DNA from 3 places in the Streptomyces sp. NPDC111606 genome. Region 2 is predicted to be linked to each of the others. Evidence: riboswitches for the same ligand, from Rfam matches in the RefSeq annotation. Region 2 holds a riboswitch; each other region holds the start of a gene.
The links. A riboswitch is a leader RNA that binds a small molecule or an ion and turns the genes downstream of it on or off. The one in region 2 is predicted to bind cyclic di-AMP.
Positions count from the first base shown of each region.

Region 1 (2,257 bases), on a different contig from region 2:
CGAGCCGCTCCCAGCAGATCTCCGTGGCGCAGGCCGTCCTCGCCGACCAGGGAACCAAGCCCTGGGGTACCTGTGCGGTGCTCAATGGGCTCACCCCGAAGAACGGCTTGGCCGACCTCGACACCGGAGTGGAGGGCGATTCACCCTCCGAGGTGTCCGGATCCTCCGGCTTGCTCGATTCGCCCGGCTCATCGAATTCGTCCAATTCGTCCGACTCGCCGGGCTCCTCGAACTCGTCGAACGCGAGCGACGGCCCGTCGAGCTCGTCGAGTGAATCCCCCAGCGCTTCGTCCGAATCGCCCCGGAATTCATCCTCTTCTCCCTCTTCCTCCCCTTCCTCGTCGTCCAAGGCGGACAACTCGGCGAAGCCTGACGCGTCACCTGACGCCAAGGCCTCCAAGTCGCCCGACAGCTCTCCCGTGGAGACCTCGGACGGGGGTAATCAGGACAACTGGGTGCAAGATGTGGGCGCCTGGAGCCTCGTCGACACCAGTGCGCTCACGGGCGAGGAGGCCGGCGCCGGACGTCACCGTGGGCCCAGTGCCGACGAGAGCGAGGCCGCCGACCCGGCCGCCGAGACCTCCGGCCGCCATGCCTCGTACAAGGTCCGCGCCGGCGACACGCTGGCCTCCATCGCCGACTCCCTTGACCTCGAGGGCGGGTGGCGGGCGCTGTATGACGCGAACGCGGGCGCCATCGGCGGCGACGCGAACGACATCACCCCCGGTCAGACCCTGGACGTCCCCGTCGAATAAGGGCCGAACGGGGCGAAAAACAGCGAGAGTTCGCGTCACCTTTCGCACCTGAATGTCCGTTTTGAATGCAGTGAGAGATAGATCTCAGAAGCCCTGATCGTCTTTGTAATTCCGGGAATCGGGTGTCTACGGTCGTGATCGCTCGTCACCGCGAGCCCCGGCTGCCGCAACGCCGAATCCTGCCAGCGGCCGCACGGGAACAGTCGTCGCGTCAAGCGCCGTAGGCAGGAGCGGGGGACCCAAGGTAAGCGCCGGGTCCGGCAGTTGAGGCCCTTCGGGGCCGCACGCCGGAGCCGGCTCGGGGTGAAGCCGCGCAACGCGAGCCGAAAGGCGGACGAGCGCGGCCGGGCAACTCAACCGGCCCGAACCCGACAGCTCACCTCGCAGGCGTCGGTGAGGGGATCCACCATGCTGTTTTCCAGCAAGGGCAAGCACCGTCGTCCGTCCAAGGCCGCTCGCGCCATAGCCGTCGTCGGCGTCACCGGCGCCGCCGTCGCCGCCCCGCTGATGGCGGCCGGCAGCGCCTCCGCCGCCACCGCCTCCGAGTGGGACGCCGTCGCCCAGTGCGAGGCCGGCGGCAACTGGTCCATCAACACCGGCAACGGCTACTACGGCGGCCTGCAGTTCTCCGCCTCCACCTGGGCCGCGTACGGCGGCACGGCGTACGCCGCCACCGCCGACAAGGCCACCAAGGCCCAGCAGATCGAGATCGCCGAGAAGGTCCTCGCGGGCCAGGGCAAGGGTGCCTGGCCGCACTGTGGCACCGGCCTGTCGAGCGCCGCGTACAGCGGCTCCGGCTCCTCGCAGAGCACCGAGTCCGCCCCCCGCGCCACCGAGGAGCAGCCGGCCTCCCGCTCCGCCGAGCGCCCGGCGGCCGAGAAGAAGTCGACCAAGACCGTTACCACCCCGACCGGCAAGAAGGTCAAGAAGGGCGACGGCGAGTACAAGGTCGCCAAGGGTGACACCCTCAGCTCGATCGCCGCGGAGAAGAAGGTCAAGGGCGGCTGGGAGAAGCTCTTCCAGCTGAACAAGGACATCGTCGAGGACGCCGACCTGATCTACCCGGGTCAGCAGCTGCACCTGAAGTAATACGCGGCCTCCAGCTGAACCGCAGGGCCCTCACATCCGTGGAACTCATATTGAAGACCTCGTGAGGGTCACCCCCGTCCCCCACGGGCTCCCCGCTCCGGTGCGTGTTCCCCCGTACGCACCGGAGCGGGGCTTTTTCTTTCCCTGTAAGTCACCCACCCTTTGTTCCGATAGGGAACAATGGGTACGGTTCGGTCCTGTCCACGGGACGGTCGGTCGGCTGCCGATGTCCCCGGGGCGGTTAGGCTCTAGTCGCAAGGCTCACAGCCCCGCACCACCAGCGACACAGTGCTTCACATCCCAAGAAGGAGATACTCGTGCCGTCCATCGACGTCGTCGTAGCCCGGGAAATCCTGGACTCCCGAGGCAATCCCACGGTCGAGGTCGAGGTCGGCCTCGACGACGGCAGCACG
Region 1 covers NZ_JBVKBY010000014.1:110,082-112,338, reverse strand. The annotation lists gene ACZ7M7_RS38420 (transglycosylase family protein) at 1-755, shown strand, start outside; cyclic di-AMP (ydaO/yuaA leader) riboswitch at 962-1,160, shown strand; gene ACZ7M7_RS38415 (transglycosylase family protein) at 1,164-1,844, shown strand; gene eno (phosphopyruvate hydratase) at 2,162-2,257, shown strand, end outside.
Region 1: it holds a riboswitch for cyclic di-AMP, as region 2 does, so the genes downstream of both, ACZ7M7_RS38415 (transglycosylase family protein) here and ACZ7M7_RS08320 (C40 family peptidase) in region 2, are expected to answer to the same signal.

Region 2 (2,257 bases):
ATTGACCGTCGTCATGATCAGGTCGTCGAAGTCGAGGGCGTTGGCCTCCCGCAACCGCGACTGGTACAGGGCGTACGCCTGCGCGAGGGTCTTCTCGAAGCCGTCCGTCGCCTGGGCGGCGAAGTCCTCCTCGTCGATCAGCTCGTTCTTCAGATTGCTGATCTTGGCGCTGAAGGACTTGGGCGGAAAACGCTTGGGGTCGAGATCCAGATCACGACATACCAGCGCCATCAGCCGCTTGCTGTCGGCAGCGTCGTAGATCGAGAACGACGAGGTGAACCCGAGCTTCTTGCTCTCCCTGCGCAGGATGCGGACGCACGCGCTGTGGAAGGTCATCACCCACATCGCGTTCGCGCGCGGGCCGACGAGCTGCTCGACACGCTCCTTCATCTCACCCGCGGCCTTGTTGGTGAAGGTGATCGCGAGGATCTGCCCCGGATGCACATTCCGCTCAGCCAACAGGTGCGCGATGCGATGGGTGAGCACACGCGTCTTGCCGGACCCGGCTCCGGCCACGATGAGCAGCGGGCCGCCGGAGTGGACGACGGCCGCACGCTGGTTCTCGTTCAGCCCCTCCAGCAGCGCGGCCGCGTCGAGGGCCGGGCGCGGGGCGCCGTCGCGGTAGTACTCGTCCCGGTCCGGCGGCATGTCGAACTTCCCGCCGAACAGATCGTCCGGAACCGGCTCCGGAGCGTGATCGTCCTCGGGCGGCGGCGGAGGTTCGCCCGCATGGGCCCGCGGGGCCTGGAGGTCCGCCAGGAAGCTGTCGTCAAAGAGGCTGCTCATCGCTCTCCGAGTCTAGGGCGCCCCACTGACAGCCCGCCGCCACCCTGAGAACATCACCTGTTTCAGCACTCATCGATCTTCGAACCCCGCACACCCCAACACCCCCCTCACCCTGCAGAACCATCCCATTACGATGCGCAACCCCTCGAACCCAACCGCCCTAATCCCTCCCACATGCACGCCACCCTCAGAAAATCTGACAAGCAGCCACCAACAGCCCCACATCGACCGCGATCCACGACACACATCGCCAAGGTCACGAAAACGTATCGGGCATATCGAACATCAACCTTCACAGGGGCCACACGAGTTGGCTACCGTGCCGGACAGGCCGTACGACCCCCACCGGCGAACGACGCCGGGCCGCACGGCCTCCGCCGAGTCCGGAGCGCCGCCGTGCAACCCGGAGCCGGGGACCCACCGAACTTGGGGTGAATCGGCTCGACTCCCGCCCGGGGGACGGCCGTAGGGCAACCCTTCCGAAACACCCGCCCGAACCCGACAGCTAACTCGGTAGGCGGAGCATGGAAGGAGTCGCCTCCCTTGGCGTCGCACCGCAAGTCGCGTCCCGCTGGTACGCGCGTAGCAGGCATACGGACCCCCGCCCTCGCCACGGCGGCCCTCACGTCCGTCGCCCTGCTGTCCCAGACGGCCAACGCGAGCCCCTCGACGGACGACAAGCCGAGCCTCGAGGAGGTCGAGAAGAAGGTCGACGACCTCTACCGCCAGGCGGAGTCGGCGACCGAGAAGTACAACGCGGCCAAGGAGAAGACCGCGAAGCAGCGCAAGCGCGTCGACACCCTCCTCGACGACGTCGCCCAGCGCACCCAGAAGCTCAACGACGCACGCGAGGAACTCGGCCGCAACGCAGCCGCCCAGTACCGCACGGGAGCCTCGGCCCCCGACACGGCGACCTTCCTCCTGGCGGACACCCCGCAGGACTACTTCGACCAGACCCAGCTGATGGACCGCATGACGGGCCGCCAGAAGGAATCGGTCGACGACTACTTCACCCAGCAGTCCGCGACGATGAAGAAGCGCCAGGAGGCCGCCCAGAGCCTCGAGACGCTCACCGAGTCGCAGAACGACCTGCGGACGGCCAAGTCCACCGTCCAGCAGAAGCTCGCCGACGCACGCGAACTGCTGTCGAAGCTGACGGCGGAGGAGAAGGCGCGCCTCGCCGCGATCGAGAAGCGCAAGGAGGAGGAGGCCGCCCGCAAGGCGGCGGAACTGGCCCGCCAGCAAGAGGCGGCCGAGCAGCGGCGCCAGGAAGCGGCCCAGCAGCAGGAGAGCAACGACTCCTCGTCCGACTCGTCTTCGTCCGACTCGTCCTCCTCCGACTCGTCCGCGTCGGACTCCTCGTACGCGACCAAGGCGGAGAAGGCCCTGGCCTTCGCCCGCTCCCAGGTGGGCAAGCCGTACGTCTGGGGCGCCACCGGCCCCGACTCCTACGACTGCTCCGGCCTCACCC
Region 2 covers NZ_JBVKBY010000002.1:89,744-92,000, reverse strand. The annotation lists gene pcrA (DNA helicase PcrA) at 1-786, opposite strand, end outside; cyclic di-AMP (ydaO/yuaA leader) riboswitch at 1,152-1,321, shown strand; gene ACZ7M7_RS08320 (C40 family peptidase) at 1,330-2,257, shown strand, end outside.

Region 3 (2,257 bases), on a different contig from region 2:
GGCCCGGGTGTCCTGCGGGCCCGTTGACGTGAGGGCGGCGATCGGGTCGAGGGACGGGTTCGTGTCGAGGACCGGGTTCGGGTCGATCGCAGGTCCGGCAGCGGTGGTTGCCGGACCTGCGGTTGCGTTCCGGTCCGTGGCAATGGCCTGGCTCGCGATGACTACCGGGAGCGGGTCGGTGAGGGGGTCCGGCGTGGTGACTGTCGGGAGCGGGTCGGTGAGCGGGTCCGGCGTGGTGGTCCAGGGCGCCGGCGCGCCCCAGGCCGTCGTGCCGGCCGGGACCGTGGTGAGGCCGTTCGGCCCCTGTGCCTGCAGTGCCTGCCATTGTGCGTCGGCCGAGGGCTGTGCCTCGGCCGAGGGCTGTACCTGGGTCGGCGTGGCACTCCAGGTTTCGGTGACCGGCGCCGCCTCGATCGCCGCGAGCGGCGCGCTCTGCCGCGCGCTGTACGCGGACAACAAGGCGCGTGCCCGGTCGAGCTTGCGCTGGTTCTGCTCCTTGGTCGTGCGCAGAGCGGACCGCTCCTGCGGCTCGGCCGTGAGTTCGGCGGCCGGGACGGGCAGAGCGAGGGCGCTCCCGGCGGTCGTCTGCTGCAGCGCCTCCGAAGCGGCCGGAAGCGCGGCAACGGGCCCGGCGGTCAGTTCGGCCACGGCAGCCGTCCGGGTGGCCGCACCGGACGTCAGCTCGGCGACCGGCGCGGCGGGCAGCTCCAGGGCGCTGCGGCCCGACGACTCCCGCGCCTGATCGGGGCCGTCCGCCGGGCGCTGGGACCGCGTCCCGGCGGGGCGGTCGGGCATCCGGTCGGTCGGCAGCACTGCCGGAACAATCGGACCCACCTTCGCCCGGGCGGCGTCGAACCACTGCCGCGCGACGCTGTCGAGCGCGGGGTCGCTGCGCCTGCTCTCGTCGTCGCGGGGCGTGGCGGCGGCCCGGCGTGCGGTGTCCGTCGGCCGGTCGGTGCGCGCCCGCGATCCCGTCGCCGCCGCGCGGGTGGCGTTGAAGGTCCCCGTGTCCGACTCGGCCTGGTCGTAGAGGGAGCTGACCCGCCGGCTGACCTCCTCGCGGCTCGGCGCCTCGTCCGCGGCAGAGGGGGCAGCGTTGGCCGTCTGGGCGAGCAGGGCCACAGAGGTCAGGGCTGCCGACGCGAGTGCGGAATTGCGCATGCCAGGGAGGCTCAGTGCCCCCGGACGCGCGGTGCGTTCCGGCGCCATGGGTGACGTACTCCTTCCGTACTCCGCCTACCGAGTTAGCTGACGGGTTCGGGCGGTCGTCTCCGGAAGGTGTGCCCTACGGCCCCTGCCCCGAAGGGCGGTTGGGCCGATTCACCCCAAGTTCGGTTGGGTCCCCGGCTCCAGTGGACCCTTGCGGGTGCGCACCGGACTCGGCGGAGGCCGCGCGTCCCGGCGGGGTTCGCCGGAGGTCGTCGTGCGGTCCGATGCGTAACCTAACCAACTTGTGAGCCCCGCGTGAAGATTGACATGTGAAATGTCCGATACGTTTTTGTGACCTTCGACGCTCTGAGTGAGAAGGAGACCGGATTCATCTCGCGGCGCGCTGACTTCGCCACGCTTCGTAATGATCGAGGACCGTCTGCTCGATCGGACGGTAGGTAATGCCCAGCTCGTTCATGCTGCGGCTGTTGTCCACCTGGAACCGGATGCCGAGGTGCTTGCGGATGTAGTCCTGGCTCAGCCCGAACGCCGGGCCCAGGACGTGAACCGGCCAGTGCGGCAGCGCGGTGCGCGGGAGGCGCAGGTCACGGGGATGGCGGGCCCGGATCATGCGGGACATCTCCTGGAAGGACGTCATGGTCGGGGCGGCGAGGATGTAGCGGCCCTTCGCGTCCGGGTTCCGGGCCGCCGCGATGTGCGCGTCGGCCACCTCGCGCACGTCCACCGTGGTGAAGCTGAAGTCGGGTGCGCCGTAGAAGAAGTAGCCCTTGAACAGCTCCTCCAGCAGGAAGAGGCTGCCGGACTCGGAGGTGGGGGTGAGGGAGGGGCCCAGGATCAGGCCGGGGTTGACCGACACCATCCGCCAGCGGCCCTGGGCTGCCTCCGCGTCCCACGCCGCGCGTTCCGCGACCGTCTTCGCGTAGTGGTACGGGTTGTTCTCCACCGTGCTGGTGGTGTTGAAGTGGCGCTCCGACAGCACCGCGTCGTCCATGGCCAGTACGTCGGCGTAGTCGCCGAAGATCGCACCCACGGTCGAGGTGAGGACGAGTCTTTCGATTGTGGGTGTCCGCTCGACGGCCGCCAGCAC
Region 3 covers NZ_JBVKBY010000005.1:251,428-253,684, reverse strand. The annotation lists gene ACZ7M7_RS19835 (C40 family peptidase) at 1-1,161, opposite strand, end outside; cyclic di-AMP (ydaO/yuaA leader) riboswitch at 1,218-1,395, opposite strand; gene ACZ7M7_RS19830 (NAD-dependent epimerase/dehydratase family protein) at 1,538-2,257, opposite strand, start outside.
Region 3: it holds a riboswitch for cyclic di-AMP, as region 2 does, so the genes downstream of both, ACZ7M7_RS19835 (C40 family peptidase) here and ACZ7M7_RS08320 (C40 family peptidase) in region 2, are expected to answer to the same signal.